DNA from 3 places in the Exiguobacterium sp. N4-1P genome. Region 3 is predicted to be linked to each of the others. Evidence: predicted binding sites of a transcription regulator. Region 3 holds the regulator's gene; each other region holds the start of a gene.

Region 1 (7,701 bases), 900 kb from region 3:
GGTGCCCGACTTATTCGAGATGCTTGAAGGATATGCCGTCGTCTCTGCCTTATTCGCAGCACCAGATATTGAACGTGCGGCACGAGAGTTCAAAGAGGCGGTTCAGACTGCGCGTCAAATAGTATCAGACCGGGTATAATCACTGAAGAGGTGATGTACGTGAAATGGCAAGTCATTCGCTTTCGGGGAGGCTGGATTCGGTATCGAATCGAACCACAAATCATTCGAATCGACAACCGTGGAAAGTATCATTTAGGTTGGAAATTGTTTCCCTATCCGAATCGTTATGCATTTGAATTGGCGGTTTTGTTAAAAAACAAACACCAACAACGATATAAACGGCCGCTGTTGATTAAAACGGCATCCATCGCTACGGAAATCTGGGGCCATACACACCTCGATTTATTTTATCGAGTGATGTTACAAGTACCGTTACCACGCTTCCTATCGAATCGATATAAGGAGCGATTGCGAAATACAAGTATCATCGATATCGGTGTACGGGCTGTCGATACTAATCGAATCGTTTGGGATATCGGGAATCGATTAGGGGGATGGGCAGTTTTTCGTACAATCCAAAAAAAACATCGGAAATGAATCTTCACCTCGCGAATCATCGTAGTCATCTTACTTGCATTTGTTGTTTTAGGATGGTGCAATAGTTTGGAGGAGAGGTGAAGACAGTGGAGGCACCACGCTGTGAGACGATTGCGATCGATAAAAAACGTGCTACTGAAATTGGTCATGCCGTTGAGAAAATCCCGACGCTTGAGATTGGGAAATTGTTTAAAGTGTTATCGGACGCAACGCGTCTACGAATCGCTTATGCATTGACGGTCGAGCGAGAACTTTGTGTTTGTGACGTATCGGCATCAGTTGATTGTTCGATTGCGACGGCTTCGCATCACTTAAGAACGTTATTGAAACAAGGTCTCGTCAAATATCGTAAAGAAGGAAAAGTTGTCTATTATTCACTTGATGACCATCATGTCTCGTCGTTAGTTCATTTGGCAATGGAGCATGTGAATGAAGGAAAGGCTTCTTCTTGAGAAAAATATAAAAAACGCACCGCAGTCCGATAAAGAACTGCGGTGCGTTTTTTAGCTTTTTCACGAAGCTAATCGTATGAAACAACAGATTATTTGATTCGATGGAAGAACGTGATGGTCACACTGATGAGTAGAAAGGCTAAAATGGATAGACTAAAGCACATCCGTTTATAGGATGCTGTCACGAGCGCCGTATTTTCGAGTTCTTGATCTAATTCGGTATACAATTGATCTTTAACTTGAGCAAGATCTTCAAGAATGGTCTGCGTGGTCTGCGTCGATTGTTTCGCTAAAGCGGTAGCTGCCTGTGAACCGTTTGTTTCATAAAGGCTGAAAACGGTTTCGATTTCTTTTTCCCATGCATTGTTACGGACCAATAAATCTTTAATCGGTACAGGTGTTTCGTTCGAAGCATTGAGCACACGGCGTAAATCATGAATTTTGGTCGTGCAGAAGTAGTATTGTTCAATGTAGCGGTCGTCTTCATAGAGCAATAGGCCGCGAACGGCATTTGCCCGATCCCGATTGTATTCGACGAGTTGGTCGACCTGTTTAATCATCGGGATGTTATGGGCGTGCATCTCTTCTGTCATTTTTGAAATGGTACGATAACCTGTCAAGGCATAGATGAGAGGAATCGAAGCGAACAAACTGACTAAAAGAATGAGAGAGATGCGGTAGCGCCAAAGTTTATTCATGCAATCATTCCTTCGTAAGCTAACTGGTAATGTCATTAGCTTAACCACTAATTCCCAAAAAGTGAAGAGTTATCTATTTTTTAGGGGAACATCTTTTGGTTACGGGGATCCAATCGTTTTATATTTTGAGATGAAACCTGAAGCGATACCAAACGTAGACGTATATGATGGGTCAGCCTTCGTTTACAAAAAACAACCCACCTCATGACAGGGGGTGTCGTTTCATCGTGTGCGGTTCATTTAAAAAGAGTAGGAATGTTCTTTGTAATTTCCGAAGACGGTATGAATCTCAGAGAAGGTGACGAAGGCATTAGGTTCGACAGAAGAAACAATTTCCTGAAGACGAACGATTTCATTATTCTGTACGACGACATAAACCATCTTCTTTGTCCGGTTGGAATAGCCACCGCGCGCATCGAGAATCGTGACACCACGACCAAGTTCTTTTGTGATGACGTCGTTGATTTCATCTGCTTTTTCACAAATGATAATACATTGTTTAGAAGCAGAGTAAAAACTATAGACCGTTTGCAACGCCTTGGCGCGAACGAAGCTCATAATTAATGCATACATAACATGTTTTAAGTCGAAGACTAGCCAAACTAAGATATAGATCACTAAATCCTGCATTAAAAAAATACGCGGGAGCGGCCAGTTATGAAAGCGGGCATAAAAGAACTTTCCGAGGATGTCGAGTCCACCTGTCGAAGCGCCGCCAAAGAAGATTAATGCCATTGCGAGTCCGGAAACTAACCCTGCAAAAATGGAGGCGACGAGAGGATCGTTTAATGACTCAGGAACCACTTGTGTTGGAATCCAATCAATTAAAAATGAAGAAATAAGGACGATAATTCCTGAAAGTAGCATGAATCGTTTTCTTAAGAAGCGAAAACCAAGTAAGAAAAGCGGGATATTCAAGACAAGTTGGGTCAGTCCGATAGGCGTATTGAACAACTCTTGGAAAATAAGTGTGATTCCCATGATGCCGCCAGATCCAATGTCATTTGGAGATAATAAAAGGCTGATATAAAGGGAGTAAAGAAGTGTACCGATTAAAAGGAAACTGATTTTTTCTGTTCGTTTTTTCTTGCTCGTTTGTTTAGTCTTCATTGTGATTGATGAGAAATCCTCATGCTCCTCCTTTGTAAAGTATCTGCCTGCAAGAGTACGCCTATATAGCATTAAATTCAACCCCTCAACTGAAAAATATCGTAAAAAAAATGTGACGCGGGTCGAAAGGAATTGAGTGAATTGAAAAAAATCCTTTTATTTTTATGCTGTGCGCTCATTGGATTAAGCGCAGGTTCCGTTTTTATGTTGCATTACTCGAGGGAATCCCCTGACAATAAGTGGCGTGATGGAGCACTGGTCACCAGATATGTCGGAACATCGGTTACAAATACAAATGCAATGACAGGATTTATTGAACGATTTCCATTTTCAGACGCACTTAAACAAGTAAAGATTGAAGGGACTACCGTCTCCTTACGTTATGAAGTGACGGGTAAATCCAGAAAAGAATGGGTCGGGACAAATCATGAATGGATTGATCCGTCTACACCCTCTTTTATCAAAAGTCGATTTTCGCAACTCGTCATGCACCATACGCTGGCTCTTTTTTTAGCGATTCCTAATGTAATGACAGTTGAAATTCAATATACGGATCCTGTATCAATCCTTCAAATTAAAATCACGCGTAATGATTTTGAAGGGTATACACCACGCGATATTGAGCGAGCTTCGACGTCCACTAACCGCTTTAATCGTGTAGTTATTGACGACTATGTATTAGTTGAATCAAGACGAAAATCCTTTCTAGAATACTTCCGTTCACAACTCAAAATATACCCGTAAAGTAGTTGTATCTAGCAAGAAAAAGCTTTTTTCACAAACTTGACACAATGGTATCGTTTACATGTCATTCTTTCGTAAAAACCTTAAATAAGGGGTAGGCAGGGGTTGAACATCTTATAAGATGGAAGTATGATAATAAGTGAACAAACATTGTGAAGTGTTGAACAAGAAGAAAGCGAGGTTTCTACAATGAATGAAGTAGAAGCATTAGAAGGGCTAAGAAATAAAGCGGTTAAATCAACTAAAATGCTACAAATGCGTCCACTCGAATATTTAGTTCGTGCCATGCTTGCTGGGGTATTCATCGGTTTTGCTATCATATTTACACTCAAAGCAATCAACGGACTTTATCTAAATGAATCGGCTGCGATGACGCTCGTCGGTGGATTAACTTTTGGTGTTGCGCTTGTCTTAATTGTCTACGGCGGTGCAGAACTGTTTACAGGAAATACGATGTATTTTACTACGGCGACGATGCGTGGATACACTACAAAAATGGATACGTTTAAAGTATGGACGATTTGTTTGATTGGTAATGGTCTCGGAGGACTTGCCTTCGCGTTACTCTTTTCGCAAACTGGAATCATTCAAGAGTTAGGCGCAAACAACTGGTTGTTCGCTGTCTCTGAATCGAAAATCCATCACTCGACATGGGAAATTTTTACGCGAGCAATCTTCTGTAACTGGATGGTTTGTTTAGCGATTTTCATTCCGAAAAACATGAAAAATGAATTGGCACAAATCATGATGATGATGGTTTTAGTTGCTGTCTTCTTCGCATCAGGTTTTGACCATGTCATTGCCAATATGGCATTGTTCTCAATCGCGCTTGTCGTACCTCACCCAGAGGCGATTTCATTTGCCGGAGCAATCCATAACTTAATTCCTGCTCTCTTCGGTAACATCATCGGTGGAGCACTCTTCATGGGAATGGTTTACACGTGGTTGAATAAAGAAAAGCTAGAAGTGGATCAATCAAAACAACAAGCTGCGACAATCAACATCGCGACGAAAAAAAAAGCATAAAGAAAAGGTAAGGTAGCGACGGGTTTTCCCGCCTCCCTTACCTTTTTCTTTATTCGAGATGTTGGAAGCGATCGACATCTGCTGCGAGTTCTTCATAGATCGATTCGACGATTTGAGCATCATCGAACAGACCGAGAACATTTTCGTCAGGTAGTGCATCAACTGGGGAAGTAAAATAGAGCACAGCCGTCAATAATAATTGTTCTTGTTCTTCCTTCATCGAAAAACGTTTTTGATAAAGGGCACGTAACATCTCAAGTAACTGTTTAAGTTGGAAATACAGCACGAGTTCTGCTTCACGTTCGATATCAGACCCTTCTTCTGAAGCGATATCTTTTGTTAAATGTGCTAAGCCAACTTCTCCTCGAATCAATAAATCTTCCTGTGCTTTGTGATCTCCGACTAACGCCAATGCCTGACGGTGGAAATATGTGTAAGCGGATTTAAAATCTCCTGGTACGAATTCCATGTTCAACACTCCTTCTCTACACCTAGTTTCACCTTATTTCTTGCAAAATTGCAACTCTTTCGTGAAAATAAGAGTAAGAGACGAAAGGGGATTACATAATGCCGACTCAAGAACAACTCAAAAAGTATGCAGCACTCGCTGTACGTACAGGAATCAATTTGCAATCCGGTCAGCAACTAGAAATTCGTGCTGGCATCGAAAATGCACCACTTGTTCGTGAAATTACACGTGTTGCTTACGAAGTAGGCGCATCGAACGTTTACGTGCAATGGTCAGATGATGAAATGACGAAAATCCGTTATTTCGATGCACCGGAAGATTCGTTTGACGCATTTCCAGAGTGGTTAAAAGCACGGTTCGATCAATTAGCTGATGAAAAGACAGCCTTCTTATCTGTCGTCAGTGAAGATCCAGATCTTTTAAACGGAGTCGAGTCGAGTCGTATCGCGCGCGCGAATAAAGCAGCAGGAGTTGCACTAGCCAATTGGCGTAAATTCGTCATGAGCGACAATGTAAGCTGGTGTGTCGTTGCTGCACCTTCAGATGCTTGGGCGGCTAAGGTATTCCCGGACTCGGAAAACGCTGTAGAAGAGCTATGGGAAGCGATTTTAAAGGCAACTCGTGTCGATCAAGCAGATCCAGTCGCTGAATGGGAGAAACATGATCATAATCTCCGTACGAAAGCGACATTCTTGACGGAGAAAAAATATAAAACACTTCATTACTCGGCACCAGGGACGGAATTATCGATCGAGTTACCAGAGCGTCATGTATGGCTCGGTGGTGGTGGACCGAATGCGGACGGTGTTGATTTCATCGCGAACCTTCCGACGGAGGAGGTCTTTACGTTACCGAAGAAGACAGGAGTCAACGGTCATGTCTCGAGTACGAAGCCACTCAGCTACAGCGGAAACTTGATTGATGGCTTTACGCTTTGGTTTGAAGATGGGAAAATCGTCAAAGCAGAAGCGAAACAGGGTCAAGCGGCATTAGATGAGTTGATTTCGCTCGACGAAGGAGCACGTTATCTCGGAGAAGTAGCTCTCGTGCCGCACCATTCACCAATCTCTGACTCGGGCATCTTGTTCTATAATACGTTGTTCGATGAGAATGCCTCATGTCACCTCGCGATTGGTCGTGCCTACTCGACGTGCCTTGAGAATGGACCAAGTTTATCGAATGAAGAATTAGCCGAGCAAGGGGCGAATGATTCGATGACGCATGTTGATTTCATGATTGGCTCAGCAGATATGGCAATCGATGGCGAATTAGCAGACGGTACACGCGAAGCGTTAATGCGTAACGGCAACTGGTCAATTTAAGGATGAGCCGAATGGAGGCTAAAAAAGTAACAGGAACGGGTATCCGTTCCTGTTACTTTTTTGTGTTTAAGGAAAGTATTCGTATTAAAGTTCTTCACCGATGATTTTTACTTCGGTCTCGAGGAGAATCCCGAATTTATCCTGCACCGTTTCTTGAACGTGGTGAATAAGCGAAATGTAATCAGTCGCCGTTGCATTTTCGATATTGACGATGAAACCGGCATGTTTTTGTGAGACTTCCGCTCCACCAATTCGTGTCCCTTGAAGTCCGCTGTCCTGGATTAACTTTCCGGCGAAATATCCTTCAGGGCGCTTAAAGACACTGCCGCAAGAAGGGTATTCGAGGGGTTGCTTCGTTTCACGCTTATTCGTCAAATCGTCCATGACTTCCTTGATGAGAACAGGATCCCCCTCCGTCAAAGAAAAACGTCCTTCGAGAATGATATATTCTTTTTTAGCGAAACAGCTTGTCCGGTATCCAAGTTCGAGTTCGTCGCGTGTGATGTTTAACAGCTCACCTTGGCGTGTTAAAACCGTCGCGCTCTGAAGACAATCTTTGACTTCCCCTCCATACGCACCAGCATTCATGATAAGAGCACCACCGACTGTGCCGGGGATTCCACAGGCAAACTCGAGACCACTCAATGCATGATCATAAGCGACGCGTGAGGCTTGGATGATGGCCGCGCCGCTTTGTGCGACGAGCTCATGTTCTTCGACCGAAATATCCGTTAATTTTTCAAATGATAAGACGATGCCACGAATCCCGCCATCACGTACGACGAGGTTCGATCCATTACCGAGTAATGTCAATGGGAGATCGTTCTCATAAGCATAGCGAACAGCAAAAGCTGTTTCTTCGTAAGAAGAAGGAATGATGAAAAGGTCGGCAATTCCTCCCATTTTCGTATACGTATGATATTTTAACGGTTCATTCACTAATACAGAGTCTTCGTTTAATCCCTCGTAAAGCCCAGTCAACAACTGTTCAGTCATATAAGTTCTCAGTCCTTTTTTTATGAATTCCATTCAGCGAAAGTACGCTCAAAATATATTTTACACTAATTACGTAATTGATGTTTAGCACATAGTTCCCAAAATACAGAGTTGACACGAAAAATGCAAGGTTTATCCGAAAACTGTCATCGCTTAGTAATGAAAATATATATCTGGAATTCCGAATTTCGAAAGGTGAACAAGACAAAATAAGGATTTAGGGTATGAATCGGTTAGAAAAGGGGGAATTATAAATACGTATATAGAAGGATGTTCGGAAAATTAGG
Region 2 (7,701 bases), on a different contig from region 3:
CCCGAGTCCTGTATTGAACGTAAATGCAAACAAGACGAAACTCGCCGCTAAAAAGCTGATTGTTCGAATCGTCCAGGTCACACGCGTTGCACCGATCCGTAAAACTAAGAATAAGATTAGGAATAGACCGATTCCGAAAATCGATAAGAAGGGACTCCCATATTCGGCGCGGAAGGACAGGGGTTCCAAGACTTGATTGAGATCGATTCCGAAAACCGATAAGATGTTCCCCGTATCATTTGCGCCAATCAGTTGATTCGTCAATCCCTCTTTGACGGCTTCCGGCAACGTGACAGCCATTCCGCTGATGAAAAACAGGAGGAACACGAGGGTCAATTCCAGTGTCGTCCACGAGACGTCCGCGTCCTGCATCAGTTCCACGAACGCCTGGTAATCGGCAGATTTCTCGATTTGTTGGACGAGAACGGTCATGACACCGAACAGGACGAGAAAACCAATACAAGCGAGTCCTATACCAAACAAGATATTGCGTAACATATGCGAGCGTTCCTTTCGCTGTTGCCTCCGCTCCATAAAAGCGCCTCCCCTTGACTAGATTGTTTGTATAGTTATTCCTGTTCCGGGTGATTTGAAAACGAATCTTCTGCATTAAATACAAAAAGTAGCTCGTCCATGACGAACGGGCTACTTCCCTGACTCCGACTCTGATTGGCAGGAACGCTTAGTTTACGAATTTTTTCACGTCCGACTCCCCCACCTGAGCTAAACCAAAATGTTCCCGAAGCGTAGTCCCTTGATAGGCTTCTCTAAACAACCCTCTTTTTTGCAGTTCAGGAACGATCAGGTCTACAAAATCCTCTAAGCTTGATGGGAGTGACGGCGGCATCAGATTAAATCCGTCTGCGATACCCATTTCAAACCACAGCTCCATCTGATCGACGATTTCTTCCGGTGTACCTATCAGTGTCAGGTGTCCCCCACCAGCTGCCAGATAACCTAACAGTTCTCTTAGTGTAGGCTTTGTATCATCGATGATTTCAAGAATCGTTTTATAGCGTCCGACCGGTCCTGAAAACGCATCGACAGGCGGTAAGGACGGCACCGCTTTGTCAAGATCCCAATCAGAACAGTCCTGTTGCAAAAAGAAACTCAGTTGCTTCAAGGCATTCGCGACCGGTAATTTTTCATCCAGTTCGGCTTTCTTCGCCAGCGCCTCTTCCCGTGTTCGACCGACGTATGTAACCAATCCTGGAAAGATTTTAATCTGCCGCTCCGGTGACTCACTTTCTTTGATTTGTGTCTGTAGACTTTCCCGGAATGCTTTCGCTTGCTTTACATTCCACGACACCGAATAGACGGCATCCGCGTGCTTCGATGCAAGTGCAATCCCTTGGGCAGATGCACCCGCCTGCATTGCCACCGGCTTCCCTTGAGGACTACGCGGTGTAGACGAAGGACCTTTTACGTTGAAGTAGGTCCCGCTATGATGGAATGGTTGAATCTTTTCAGGATCAATCAACCGGTTGTCCGTCCGGCTCGAAAGGAAATCAGCTCGATCCCAGGATAAAAATAATTTTTCCATTACAGATGCAAATTCATCCGCCTTTTGATACCGTTCGTCCCTTGCAGGGAGCCTATCCATACTATGGTTTAACGCTTCCCAGTCCGTCATCGACGTCACCAGGTTCCAGCCGACACGCCCGTTCGTCACGTGATCAAGGCTTAACAGTTGTCTCGCCGCTGTATACGGATTTGAAAACGTACTCGATATCGTTGAAACTAACCCGATATGATGGGTTACTTGAGAAATAGCGGTTAAATTGATTACAGGATCGAGCCAAAAGGCAGGTAGTTCAGTTGCGTTTGCAGCAGGAAAAGATTGATTGTCAGCAAAAAATACAGCATCCAGGCAACCCGCTTCCGCTAGTTGAGCCAATCGCTGATAATAACCGCTCTCCCCGATTTCTTCAATCGCAGAATCCGGCATTAACCATGCCGCTTGATGATGGCCACAGCCGTACAATAAAACACCGACGTTTAACTGCTTTGTTTTCGTCATCTCTAGTTCCCTGACTCCTTTCTCCTGAACGCTGACATCAGTTCATCGTCAATCCGCCATCTACGGTTAGATTTTGACCGGTAATGCCAGAGGCGGCTTCTGACGCTAAAAAGGCGACCAATTGCGCCACCTCTTCCGGCGTCGTCACTCTTTTTAACGGAGTTGATTGAGCAATTAAATCGAATACTTCAGCGGTCGTCACAGCGCTGGCATCTGTCACTTTTAACAAGCCGCCGGAGACGACATTCACGTTTATGCCGTACTGTCCTAGCTCTGATGCAAGATTACGCGTAAAGCCGATCAACCCTGCTTTTGCCGTTGTATATTCGTGATAGGGAACTACCGGGTTTTGATACAGATTCGTGCCGATGCTGATGATGGTGCCGCTATTTCGTTCAATGAACTGCGGCAGGACACTTTGCACGACGTGGAACGCTGCTTTCAACGTGCCATCCAACTGTTTTTGATAATCTTCCCATTCCAAATCGATGAATGATTTTTGAGCGCGCGGATCGAACTTAAAATCGACTAAGGCATTATTGATCACGACATCGATTTGTCCGTAATGAGCTGTCGCTGACTGCATCAATGTCTCGACGTCTTCTCGCTTCGTGACATCCGCATACAGGGCAATGGCATGTTCTGCACCGAGCTCATTTACGAGTTCCTCTGCCGCATCCTTGCTCTTATAATAATTAATCACAACTTTAAACCCATTGTTCACCAATACTCTTGCAATCGTCGCGCCAAGTCCCCGACTGCTTCCCGTCACTACTACCGTTCTGTTCACTGTCTTCCACTCCTTCATCGTCTTTTGCAACTTAAATAGCGAAGTCGTAAACAAAAAAAGCGCAACTCTCCAAAAGGAAAGTTGCGCACGTCTAAATAATCACATAGCAAAAAACCGACAGACTGGTCTTCGCTGGTTTATTAGAGTCTACACTTCCCTACGCTAGTACGAACTAGTTCAGGTTCAAAGGGTTTGAGTATCTACTCATCTCAGTTTAGCAACACCCCTAGTGATTCTATTCAAGTTACCTTCACTTTAGCGGTCTTAGAAATATCTGTCAATAATGACAAGACAGTTTTATCGGTGTCTCTTCTGATTACAAACGAAAGCCTTGCCTCCGTCGACCGGAAGCAAGGCTCTTTTGAATTGCCATGATTTTTTTCTCTGTTATACGCCTTCGTACGCAAGCTCCATGATGTTCCGAAGTTCCGTCACGAGCGGCATTTTTGGATTCGCTGTCGTACATTGATCTTCGAATGCATCGACGGCCATCTTGTCGAGTTTTGCTTCAAAGTCGGCTTTTTTGATGCCTTGGGCTTTGAATGACATTTTGATGTTCAACTGTTGTCCGAGTTCTGTGATCGCTTGGATTAGTGACTCGACACCTTGTTCCGTCGTCGCTGCCGGTAGTCCGAGATAACGCGCGATTTCTGCGTACCGTTCATCAGCGATGAATGATTCATATTTCGGGAACGAAGCGAGTTTCGTCGGTTTCGCTGCATTGTAGCGGATGACGTGTGGCATCAGAATCGCATTCGTGCGACCGTGTGGCGTGTGGAACTCCCCACCGATTTTGTGCGCGATCGAATGGTTAATCCCGAGGAAGGCATTGGCAAACGCCATTCCGGCCATCGTTGACGCATTGTGAACTTTTTCGCGTGCTTCGGCATCGTCACCATTCGCATAAGCGCGTGGCAAGTAGTCGAAGATCATCTTGATCGCTTTTAGCGCCAGTCCGTCCGTATAGTCGTTCGCGAGGACGGAGACGAAGGCTTCTGTCGCATGTGTCAAGACGTCCATTCCGGTGTCCGCCGTGATTGATGCCGGGACCGTCATGACGAATTCCGGATCGATGATTGCGACATCTGGTGTTAATGCATAGTCAGCAATCGGATACTTGACGTTTTTCTCTTTGTCCGTGATGACGGTAAACGGTGTGACTTCAGATCCTGTTCCGGACGTCGTCGGAATCGCGACGAACTTCGCTTTGTTACCGAGCGCCGGGAATTTATAGGCCCGTTTCCGGATATCGAGGAACTTTTGACGTAAGTTCGAGAACGTTTCGTTCGGTTGCTCGTAGAAGAGCCACATGCCTTTCGCTGCATCCATCGCTGATCCGCCACCGAGGGCGATGATCAAGTCCGGTTTGAAGTCGCGCATCGCTTGCGCTCCTGTCTGAACCGTTGCAACCGATGGATCCGGTTCGACTTGGTCGAAGATCCGGTAGCTGACGCCTGCCGGTAAGTTGCGGATGACTTTATCCGCGTAGCCGAACTCGACCATCGCTTGATCGGTGACGATCAACGCACGTGAGACATCTTGAATCGATTTCAAGTATTGGACTGAATTTTTTTCAAAGAAAATCTTTTCCGGTACTTTGAACCACTGCATGTTCACGCGTCGTCTCGCCACCTTCTTGACATTGAGTAGATGTTTCGCCGTTACGTTTTCAGAGACGGAGTTTTTCCCGTAAGAGCCGCAACCGAGTGTCAGTGATGGTGTCAATTCGTTATACAGATCACCAATCCCACCGTGTGCTGACGGGCTGTTGACGAGAATCCGGCAGGCTTTCATCCGCATTCCGAATGTCGTCATCAAGTCGTCATTCGTCGTGTGGATGACTGCCGTATGACCGAGGCCACCGATTTCAAGCATCCGTTCGGCGACATGGAACGCATCTTCCGTTGACTGGACGCTATACGCACCAAGGACAGGGCTTAGTTTTTCGTGTGAGAGTGGTTCTTCTGAGCCGACTTTTTCAAGTTCTGCGACGAGCATGACGGTGTTGCTCGGAACGTCGATGCCCGCTTTTGCTGCGATCCAGGTTGCCGGTTTCCCGACGATGTCGGCATTGACGGCACATGTATCGGTTTTGATGACGAGCGCTTCGAGACGTTTTTTCTCATCTGCTGTACAGAAGTAGCAACCGAGTGCTTCCATCTCCGCCCGAACTTCCGCGTAGATTTCCTGATCGACGATGACTGCTTGCTCCGATGCACAAATCATGCCGTTATCAAACGTTTTGGAGAGGACAAGGTCACTGACGGCACGTTTGATTTTTGCTGTTTTTTCGATGTAGCACGGGACGTTCCCCGGTCCGACACCGAGTGCCGGCTTACCTGTTGAATAGGCTGATTTGACCATGCCGGCTCCGCCGGTCGCAAGGACCATCGCGATATCCGTGTGGTTCATCAAGACTTTTGTTGCTTCGAGTGACGGTTGTTCGACCCACTGGATACAGTCACGCGGTGCGCCGGCTTTGACAGCCGCGTCACGTAACGTTTTCGCTGCTTCGAGTGAGCAGTTTTGCGCTGACGGGTGGAAGGCGAACACAATCGGGTTTCGTGTTTTAATCGCGATCAACGCTTTGAACATCGTCGTTGATGTCGGATTCGTCACAGGTGTGACGCCACAGACGACACCGACCGGTTCTGCGATATAGGTGATGCCGTTTTGAACATCTTCTTCTAAGACGCCGACCGTTTTTTCTTCACGGAGACTGTTATAGATATATTCCGTCGCAAACATATTTTTAATCATTTTATCTTCAAAGACACCACGTCCTGTTTCTTCAACGGCGAGTCGTGCCAGTTCAACGTGACGTTCGAGACCGGCAAGCGCCATGTCACGGACAATCGTATCGATTTTCTCTTGATCAAATGTTAATAATTCTTGTAATGCAGTTTGACCTTTTGCAACGATTTTATTGATCGTTTGTTCGACAGGTGATACGTCTTGTTTGATTTTTTCTTTGACAGCCATGTTAGGTTTCCTCCCTATTTTGGAACGAATCTGAGTCTGCATTTCCCTACTAAATGTTAGGAATGCCAAGCTGATATTCAATAGTTTGTGCTTTCCTTCACAAATCAATCATACCGCCTTTTTGATGATTTGTGCATGACCATCCTGTGAACTATTTCACATCATTGAAAACGTTCTCATTCTCAAAAGGTGTTGTCGGACAAGGCATCCTTTTTGAATCCCTTGCCTGTGACTTTTCTCACAGCACCTATTTTCTTTGCTTGTCTGACGGACAAAACATCGTGTAATCTATTAAAAGATACATATTTATTTGTTTTGAAGGAGGAAGTTTCATGACAATCGTCAATCAAATGCTTGCGTTCAACGAACAATTCGTCGAAGAAAAACAATACGAACAATTCATCTCGGATAAATTCCCAGATAAAAAGGTCGTAATCTTAACATGTATGGATGCCCGCTTGACGGAACTCCTCCCGCACGCGCTCGGTCTGAAAAACGGCGATGCAAAAATCATTAAAAATGCCGGGGCCGTTCTGTCACACCCATTCGGTTCCGTCATGCGCTCGATCCTCGTCGCCTTATACGCACTCGGGGCGGAAGAAGTCATCGTCATCGGTCACCATGACTGCGGCATGAGTACGATCGACCCGGCAAACATGATTGCCGAGATGGAAGGACGCGGCATCAATCAACAAGTCCTAAAGACACTCGAAGCATCCGGCGTCGACTTGAAACAATGGTTACGCGGGTTCACGTCAGTCGAAGAAAACGTCAGTCATTCCGTCGGTCTGATTAAAAACCATCCATTATTACCACCGGGCACGAACGTCCACGGGCTCGTCATCGACCCGGGAACAGGGAAACTCGACCGCGTCGATTGCTAAACTTGTCCTTATATAGTAGAAAGAAGGTACGACCGACACCGGTCGTGCCTTTTTATGTTTTTTTCTTGACAGCAAAAAGAACGGTCTGTATGATACTTTAGTATAGTACAGTGATACCAAAAGAAAGCGTGGTTTTATAGTTATGTTCAATGCTGTTGTTTTAGCCGTTATCCTTTTATTTGTCTTAGCCATCTTCCGTGTCCACATCGTCCTCGCGATGGTCATCAGCGCTCTCGCCGGTGGTTTACTCGGCGGTCTTGGTTTAACGAAAACGATCGAAAGTTTCTCAGGCGGTCTTGGAGCCGGCGCAGAAATTGCCCTCAGTTATGCCTTGCTTGGTGCGTTCGCCGTCGCCCTGTCGAAAACAGGTTTGCCGGACGCCCTCGCACATAGCTTGATTGCTCGCTCAAAAGGAAGTGCCGATGCGACGTCGGTCAAGAAGTTAAAAGGGTTCATCATGTTCGCGATTTTATTACTCGCAATCAGTTCACAAAACGTCTTGCCGATTCACATCGCCTTCATTCCGATCATCATCCCGCCGTTACTCGGTCTGTTTAATGATTTGAAAATTGACCGGCGCCGGATGGCCATCATCATGACGTTTGGTCTCGTCACACCGTATATGTTTTTACCAATCGGTTTCGGTGATATCTATCTCAATCAGATTCTGTTACCGAACTTACAAGAAAACGGGATGGACACCGCTGGCGCATCAGTCATCAAAGCGATGGCGATTCCGGCGCTCGGGATGTTGTTCGGATTGTTACTCGGTTTATACAATTACCGGAAACCGCGTGAATATGAGATGCGGAACATCGCACCGGACGATTACGAGATTCCTGTCGTCACGAAATCCAAATTATTACTGAGTTCAATTGTCGTCATCGCGACGCTCGTCGTCCAATTGACGACGGAATCGATGATCATCGCCGCGACGACCGGCCTCCTGCTCTTCCTCGTGTTACGACTCGTCCGCTTCAGCGAAGCAGACGATGTCATCACACGCGGTATGCGGATGATGTCGT
Region 3 (7,701 bases):
CGTCGAGTCGTTCCGGATTGATCCGGATGGTTTAAAAGCGATCGCCCGTCTCGCAGGTAACGACTATGCGAAAGTCGGAGACATCTTTACGATTGCCCGACCGACGAGCTGAAGGCGGATCGACGAGTAGGACTAGTATTTTTTAGAAGCAAAAAGGCACGTCCCGAACGCGGGACGTGCCTTCAGCGTATAGCCAAACTCTTATAAATCACGAAAATTTTACATGAGGATGCTGTCAGTTCACGCTTCCCTGTCTCGCCTCGTCTTCAAAGCGGCAATCTTCCGCGCCGCTACAGCAGAGCTGCAGGGTCGCGACCGATTGCTTTTCGCTTTAAAAGCGATTCGAGACGGATTGCGCTCTAAACCGTCTACAGTCTAAAAAGCGTCACGTTTCGTTGACTCCTACGGGAAAAAGTGCGTTTTTAACGCGACTTGCCAGAGGCAGGCAAGACCCTGCTCGTTGTCCGCTAGGATCAAGGAGCAACGGCTTGCGCCTCGCCCGAGGTAATCAACGAAAACAGACGCTTGATTGTGATAGTACCTTGTCTACAGTCTAAAGGCATGTCCCGAACGCGGGACGTGCCTTTTTATGTCGGACAACTGAAGAAGTTACTCTGCATGGTGACGTTTTTCGTACTGGAAACCATCGAGTAGAAAAAAGAGAATCGCCAGTGCCCAAATCCCGAGACAGCTGATCAAAAAGGCGACGAGCGGTGAAACGGCTCCGTAATAGCTGATGATTAACGGGTCATTCAGTTCAACGAACATCTGGGTCGTCAGCAACGTACAGATTAATCCGGATAAGAGGCTGATGAAGAGACCACTCCACGTCTTAATCACGAGACCAATCATACACGAGATGAGGATGAACAACAGGACGACGGCATTAAAGGCATCCGGCCGGATGAAGGCCGACACGTAGTCGGCATACATCGGAACGAAATAGAGCACCCCGGACAATAACCCTTGAACGAGGTTGATGACATAACTTTTCGAGCGCATTAGTGGAAACTCTCCCATCGTTCCATCAGTTCGAGGAGGTCCGTATCAATCTGATCCCGTTCTGCCGACAGCGCCGTCGCCTTCGGAATATCGTTGAAGACTTCCGGTTCGCAAAGCAGTTGTTCGATTTCAGTTGATCGAGTTTCCAGCCGTTCGATGTCTTGTTCGAGTTGTTCGAGCTGTTGTTTCTTTTTTCGTTCTTCTTTTTGCGCATCTTTGTCGATGCTTTTCGAAGCAGCGACTTTGATTGCTTTTTCTTCCTCTGCTTCGAGGCGGGCGATTTCTTCTTTCTCGGCCTTCTTCTCCATATAGTAAGAGTAGTCGCCGAGATAATCCGTCACACCGTCCGGATTCATCTCGATGACGCGTGTCGCAACCCGGTCGATGAAGTAACGGTCGTGGGAGACGAACAGGAGCGTGCCTTCATAGTCGACAAGCGCGTTCTCAAGCACCATCTTCGAATCAAGATCGAGGTGATTGGTCGGCTCATCGAGAATGAGGACGTTCGTTTTGCGTAATTTTAACTTCGCGAGGGCGAGGCGTCCGCGCTCGCCGCCGGATAATTCATGAACGAGCTTGAAGACATCATCACCACTGAACAGGAATTGACCGAGGACGGACCGGACTTGTTGTTCCCGCATCAACGGCCACTCGTTCCAAATTTCATCGATGACCCGGTTGCGGTCGTTGAGCTCGGCCTGCTCCTGATCGTAGTAGCCGACAGAAACGCCGGTCCCGAAACGATGTTCACCGAATAACGGTTTAATCCGGTTGACAAGGACTTTCAGTAACGTCGATTTTCCGATTCCGTTCGGACCAACGAGGGCGAGGGATTCGCCGCGTTGTAAGCGGAACGTGATGCCTTTTGAGACGGCTTCTTCATAGCCGACCGCGAGTTGCGTGACTTGTAACACATCGTTCCCACTTTGTTTTTCAATCGGGAACGACAGGACGGTGCTGCGTTCATCCCCATCCGGACGATCAATCCGGTCGACTTTTTCAAGACGTTTGCGGACGCTTTGTGCGCGTTTCGTCGTCGTCGCCCGTGCGATGTTACGCTGGATGAAGTCTTGCATCTTCGCGATGTCTTCCTGTTGCTGTTCGAACTGCTTCATCTCTTGTTCATACAGTGCTGCCTTTTGTTCCAAGTACTTCGTGTAGTTGCCGGTAAACTTCCGGCAGACGTTGCGTGACAGTTCATAAACGACGTTGACGACCTGGTCGAGGAAGTAACGATCGTGGGAGACGATCAAGACCGCTCCACGGTAACCAGCCAGGTAACTTTCGAGCCAAGAGAGTGTATCGATGTCGAGGTGGTTCGTCGGCTCGTCAAGAATCAACAGCTCAGGTGCCTGAAGTAACATCTTCGCCAGTGCGAGTCGCGTCCGTTGTCCACCGGATAGCGTCTGGATCCGGCGTGAATAATCGTCCGGATAAAAACGCATCCCGTGCAGGACGGAGCGGATGTTGGCTTCGAACTGGTAACCGCCGGCGTCCGAGAAGTCATGTTGTGCCTGATCGTATGTTTTCAACAGACGGTCATAAGCAACAGCATCATTCAAGATATGGTCCATTCCCATCTCAATCTCCATCCGACGGAGCGAACGTTCCTGCTCTTGCAGGTGCTCGAACACGGTCAACATTTCATTCCAGATCGTTTCATTCGACTCAAGACCACTGTCCTGGGCGAGGTAACCGATTTTCACTTCCTTACTCTTCATGATCTCACCAGAGTCATGACTGAGCTCTCCGGCGATGATTTTTAAAAGTGTCGATTTTCCGGCACCATTTCGTCCGACGAGCGCAATCCGGTCTCGCTCCTGTACTTCGAGTTTAATATTGTCTAAAATCGGCTCAACACCGAATGATTTTGATAGTTGGTTCACTTGTAAGAGAATCATAAAAACATCCATCCTTCCACCCTTTAGTCTATCATGAAAAAAACGCAGGAGTCCCGTGGAATATATTATTTGTTAGTCTATGTGAAGTGGTTTACAATCAAAGAGAATAGAATTCTTTGCATTGATTTGGGTGCCACGTCAGAACGTGGCCGAAGGGGGAACTGCAGTATGAATGGGCCAGACACAAAAATACCACAAGCGACGGCGAAACGACTGCCGTTATATTATCGTTTCATTCAGAGTCTTTATAACTCAGGCAAGCTGCGCGTCTCTTCAGCAGAGCTCAGTGAAGCGGTCAAAGTCGATTCAGCGACGATCCGCCGCGATTTTTCCTACTTTGGGGCGTTAGGGAAAAAAGGATACGGTTACAACGTACAACATCTATTGACGTTTTTCCGAAAGACACTGAATCAGGATGAAGTCACGAATGTGGCACTTGTCGGGGTCGGACATCTCGGAACGGCGTTTGCAAATTATAACTTTTTAAAGAATAATAGTACTCGGATAGTCGTTGCGTTTGATGCGGACGAAAACAAGGTCGGAACAACGACGCAAGACGTTCCTATCTATCATGTCTCTGACATGAAAGAGCAAATCGAAGCGAACAAGGTTGATGTCGCCATCTTGACGGTCCCATCCCAGTTCGCACAGTCAGTAGCGGATGAGTTAGTTGAGTATGGTGTGACCGGAATCCTGAACTTTACACCGGCGCGGTTGAACGTACCGGCCCATGTTCGGGTCCATCACATCGATTTGTCGATCGAGTTGCAGTCACTAGTTTATTTCATGAAGCATTATTCGCAATCAGCTGAAGGAGTGAAATCATAATGGAAAACTTAATCCCGTTTACACTCGGTATTGGACCAGGAAGTATCGCCTTAATCGGTGCCGTCGCCTTGATCATCTTCGGACCGAAAAAGTTACCGGAGCTCGGTCGTGCTGCCGGTCAGACGTTAAAAGAGTTCAAGAGTGCGACAAACGGCATCATGGACGATGATAAAGACAAAAAGGATGAATCGAAAGAGAAGTGATTAAATTATGGCGATTGATCAAGAACAGAGTGTGACATCGCATCTAGACGAGTTGCGCAAGCGGATCGTCTGGTCACTCATCATCGTCGTCGTCTTGTTCGCCGCGGCCTTTCCGCTCGTCCGACCGCTCGTGCGATTTCTGCAGTCGGACCTGAAAGAGCTCGGCATCGGATTGAATGCCTTTAATGTGGCCGATCCCCTGATGTTGTACTTGAATTTAGCGTTCATCATCGCGGTCGTCCTGGCTTCACCATTTTGGATGTACCAGCTATGGGCGTTCATCCGACCCGGTTTATTCGAACAGGAACAGAAAGCGACCTTGACGTATATTCCGGTCACGTTTTTCTTATTTTTGTCCGGGATCGCGTTCTCTTATTTTTGGTTACTTCCGTTTCTACTCAAAGTATCGACGGAACTTGGGCAAGAGCTCGGCATCGAGCAAGTCATCGGGGTCGAAAACTATTTCAGTTTCTTAATCCGGCTGACGATTCCGTTCGGTATCTTGTTCCAACTGCCGGTCGTGACGATGTTCTTGACTCGTCTTGGACTCGTGACGCCATTGTTCATGCGGAAAAATCGAAAATATGCGTACTTTGCGCTGTTTGTCATCGCGGCTTTAATCTCACCACCGGATGTGACGTCACATCTGATGATTTCGGTACCGTTGTTCGTCCTCTATGAAATCAGCATCATGATTTCAGCCCGGACGTACAAAAAAGTACTGATTCTTGAGCAACAGGCGGAGCTTGAACGGCAAGCGGATTTGATGCGTGAGTTGAATAAGTAACAGTCTCCTCTCGGTCGTTTCGGCGACGGAGAGGTTTTTGTTTGGAAGCGCTCTTTTTATATTGAAAAAGTGAATCGATATGGTTTATACTGATTACAAGAATATGAGGGGGCTTAGCTCAGCTGGGAGAGCGTTTGGCTGGCAGCCAAAAGGTCGTCGGTTCGAGCCCGATAGTCTCCATATGTACATCACTTGGCATTTGCCGAGTGGTGTTTTTTGTTATAGTGGTGGCGGCAAAACAGAAGCTTACAGCCTGGATAATGTTGATGAACCGATTGAAGTCGTTTTCTGTGTTTATCCTTTTGAGGGAATGGGAAATTTCTTAATAGGTAATCAAGAGGGGGAAGCATTATGAATCCATTTACGACGTTAATTGCCTTCATCGTCGGCTGTCTTGTTCTGTATCTCGGAATCCGTGATAAGAACGGTTGGTTGATTGGTGTGGCACTGATTCCGTTAGCAATTGTTGCGTATAGCGTCATCTATCTCATCATTCAAGTTTCAGCCTAGAAACTCCTTTTTTAAGGAAGTTTCTTTTTTTTTGAAACATAACTGGTAAACTGTAAGTATATGACAGTATAGACAGTTGAAACGAGGGAGGGCATTTCAGGATGGAACAAACGCTCCGAGAGGAACGATTACAGGCGTTGACGGTTGCTTATATCGAAAAAAATCAATTGCAGAATAAGAGTTGGGTCATCGCTGCCTTGATGGCGACAGCAGGAACGTTTACGGAAATCTTCAGCACGACCATGTACTTGAGTCTGTTACCGCTTGTCTTTCTCGTGTTTGATCTCCCGTTTCGACTCGAAAAACGAAAAATCCTGGCGCGCTATCTCTCAAGCGACCAAGTGATGAACCAATCGTTGCTGTGGCTCGGGATTCAATTCGTCTTGTACGGTTCGCTGTACACCGTGATACTTGAGACGAAAGAGATGTCGATCTGGAAAATTGCCCTTTGGATGCTGATCATCCTCGCACCGGTCTATTACGTTACGGATTGGTTGTTTAAAAAGATTGCCCGGTCAGGCGATCCCGACTTCGTCAGTGATAAAGAAATTCATGCGAATGTTAAAGAAGTGGAGGAGTGACAAGGTGAGTACATTGATTGAAAAAAATACACGGTTGAAATTACTGGGACCGCCATTAAAAAGGATTCAGCATCTGGTGCCGGTTCCGGTTCTGCTGCTTGCGCTTGCTGGTTGGTTCATCCCGGGTTTTCGGGAAACAGGGCTGTTCTCCTTATTTGCGATTACGGTATTCTGTTTGGCTAACGCACTTAGAGAAATCATTCGTCTGCGGATTTTAAAGCAACGCCTCGCGAAGGACGTCTATAAAAAGACTGTCTTGAAAGTGGCACGTGTATCGATGATCGGTTCGTTCATCCCGATCCTTACACTTTATGTGGGGACTGTTTTTCCACAATACGCCGGTATTTCTTTTACGGTCTTTCTTGTGTCGATCATCGTCGCCTACTTGATTGTGTCCCGATTGAACAAACAAGCGAAACAACTGGATCCGGCATTCGTCACGATGCGTGAGATTGAGCGTTACCGTAAGTAAGCGAAACACACAAGAGGAGTGAGCGGATGAGAAACACTTTAAGCACGTATCAAAAATGGACAAAAATCAGCCGGCAAATCCGGACGTATGTAATTGCGGGCGTATTTTTTGCGGTGCTGTTCTTCTCCGGAAGCGGGCACCTGACGGATTCAGCAATTGGATTTTTGATTCTTACGCCGTTACTCGCCTATAATGGCATGCAGCGAGTGATCCAATCTGTTCTGTTAGTTCGGTCGAAGGTACAGGCGCGACCACTTGGTCTGCTGTTCGGTGGGATCACTTTACTCGAAGCGGTCTTTATTGCGGGTGCCGCAGTTGTCGCCCCACACCTTGGACAATGGGGCTATCTGTTTCCGCTAATGTTGTGGATTTCAGGGATGCTGCAATTTCAAAAGTGGACGGACCGGACGGTAGCGAAGCTCGATAAAATGGATTTGCTTGAGACACCGAACCGAAAAGGAATCGAACACCGTCATCCGACGGGCGAAGGAATCGGGATGTAACGAGGAGGCAGACGATGGAGAGCATGCAACGCGAGCGGAAAATGGATTATATCCGATTTTCAAAACAGGCACGTTACATTCAAACGGTCTTGTTTGGACTGGTATTGTTTGTATTTCTCTTTTTAACAGACGATTGGCATCTGACAGAATCATCGTTTCAGTATTTTTTGTTAGTCCCTTTGTTGTCCTATCAATGGATCGTCCGATTCCTGAAGTACCGCTATTTCAAGAAGCGGTTTGACGGGCTTGAGGCCTGGGATCATCTCGGACTACCGTATATATTGATCAGTATCATCGAAGTACTGGTCGTCGTCCTGGGGCAAATCATCACGCCCTACGTAGCGCGTCCCGAATACATCGGACCGTTCCTTGTCTTTTTCCTAACGGTGCTGTCATTGGACCGAATTGTCGATAAACGGATTAAACGACTCGATCCGACACACTTATCAGAACAGGAATTGATCCGGGCGGAACGGGAAGAAAAACGAATCAAATATTGACTGGTCATCTTAGAGCAACAAAAAAACGCAAGAAGGCGGCGGATTCCGGATTCGCCTACTTCTTGCGTTTTTAGTTGTGACCGCATCATGTAGAGGTTATTTTTTTGACAGCAAATAAATGAAGTAAGGAGCACCGATGATCGCAACGACGATTCCTGCCGGGATGCCTTGCGGGTCAGCGACGTTCCGACCAATCGTATCGGCGAGGACGAGTAACCATCCGCCAATCAAAACGGCGATCGGTAAGAACAGTTGATGCCTTGGACCGACGAGGGCGCGCGCGATATGGGGCGCCATCAAACCGATGAAGGCGATCCCGCCTGTTACAGAAACGGCGGATGCAGCGAGTGCGACAGCGGCGAGTAACAGTTGGATGCGCTCCTTTTCAATCGCGACGCCGACGCCGATCGCAAC

The links. Region 3 encodes Rex, which represses fermentation and respiration genes when NADH is low (regulators of the CRP and FNR family bind a similar motif). Its sites were predicted from a motif close to TTGTGAAATATTTCACAA; they were not measured.
Region 1: A0126_RS02720 (formate/nitrite transporter family protein) is a predicted target of Rex. The motif match lies at 3,752-3,769, and genes of this name have one in related genera.
Region 2: adhE (bifunctional acetaldehyde-CoA/alcohol dehydrogenase) is a predicted target of Rex. The motif match lies at 5,937-5,954, and genes of this name have one in related genera.

The regions. Positions count from the first base shown of each region.
Region 1 covers NZ_CP022236.1:524,648-532,348, forward strand. Annotated here, with positions in the region: gene thiE (thiamine phosphate synthase) at 1-139, shown strand, start outside; gene A0126_RS02695 (hypothetical protein) at 160-597, shown strand; gene A0126_RS02700 (ArsR/SmtB family transcription factor) at 684-1,049, shown strand; gene A0126_RS02705 (CHASE3 domain-containing protein) at 1,139-1,747, opposite strand; gene A0126_RS02710 (YitT family protein) at 1,988-2,857, opposite strand; gene A0126_RS02715 (hypothetical protein) at 2,990-3,601, shown strand; gene A0126_RS02720 (formate/nitrite transporter family protein) at 3,791-4,627, shown strand; gene A0126_RS02725 (DUF1232 domain-containing protein) at 4,677-5,096, opposite strand; gene A0126_RS02730 (aminopeptidase) at 5,195-6,418, shown strand; gene murB (UDP-N-acetylmuramate dehydrogenase) at 6,503-7,414, opposite strand.
Region 2 covers NZ_CP022238.1:12,453-20,153, reverse strand. Annotated here, with positions in the region: gene A0126_RS16425 (hypothetical protein) at 1-534, opposite strand, end outside; gene A0126_RS16420 (LLM class flavin-dependent oxidoreductase) at 683-2,020, opposite strand; gene A0126_RS16415 (3-oxoacyl-ACP reductase) at 2,058-2,828, opposite strand; TPP riboswitch at 2,948-3,048, opposite strand; gene adhE (bifunctional acetaldehyde-CoA/alcohol dehydrogenase) at 3,198-5,792, opposite strand; gene A0126_RS16405 (beta-class carbonic anhydrase) at 6,125-6,676, shown strand; gene A0126_RS16400 (Na+/H+ antiporter family protein) at 6,819-7,701, shown strand, end outside.
Region 3 covers NZ_CP022236.1:2,656,988-2,664,688, reverse strand. Annotated here, with positions in the region: gene A0126_RS13575 (flavin reductase family protein) at 1-112, shown strand, start outside; gene A0126_RS19195 (hypothetical protein) at 230-379, shown strand; gene A0126_RS13570 (hypothetical protein) at 610-1,002, opposite strand; gene A0126_RS13565 (ABC-F family ATP-binding cassette domain-containing protein) at 1,002-2,903, opposite strand; gene A0126_RS13560 (redox-sensing transcriptional repressor Rex) at 3,072-3,731, shown strand; gene A0126_RS13555 (twin-arginine translocase TatA/TatE family subunit) at 3,731-3,934, shown strand; gene tatC (twin-arginine translocase subunit TatC) at 3,942-4,721, shown strand; tRNA gene A0126_RS13545 (tRNA-Ala) at 4,829-4,901, shown strand; gene A0126_RS19430 (hypothetical protein) at 5,073-5,231, shown strand; gene A0126_RS13540 (hypothetical protein) at 5,333-5,812, shown strand; gene A0126_RS13535 (hypothetical protein) at 5,817-6,284, shown strand; gene A0126_RS13530 (hypothetical protein) at 6,311-6,787, shown strand; gene A0126_RS13525 (hypothetical protein) at 6,802-7,287, shown strand; gene A0126_RS13520 (FecCD family ABC transporter permease) at 7,384-7,701, opposite strand, start outside.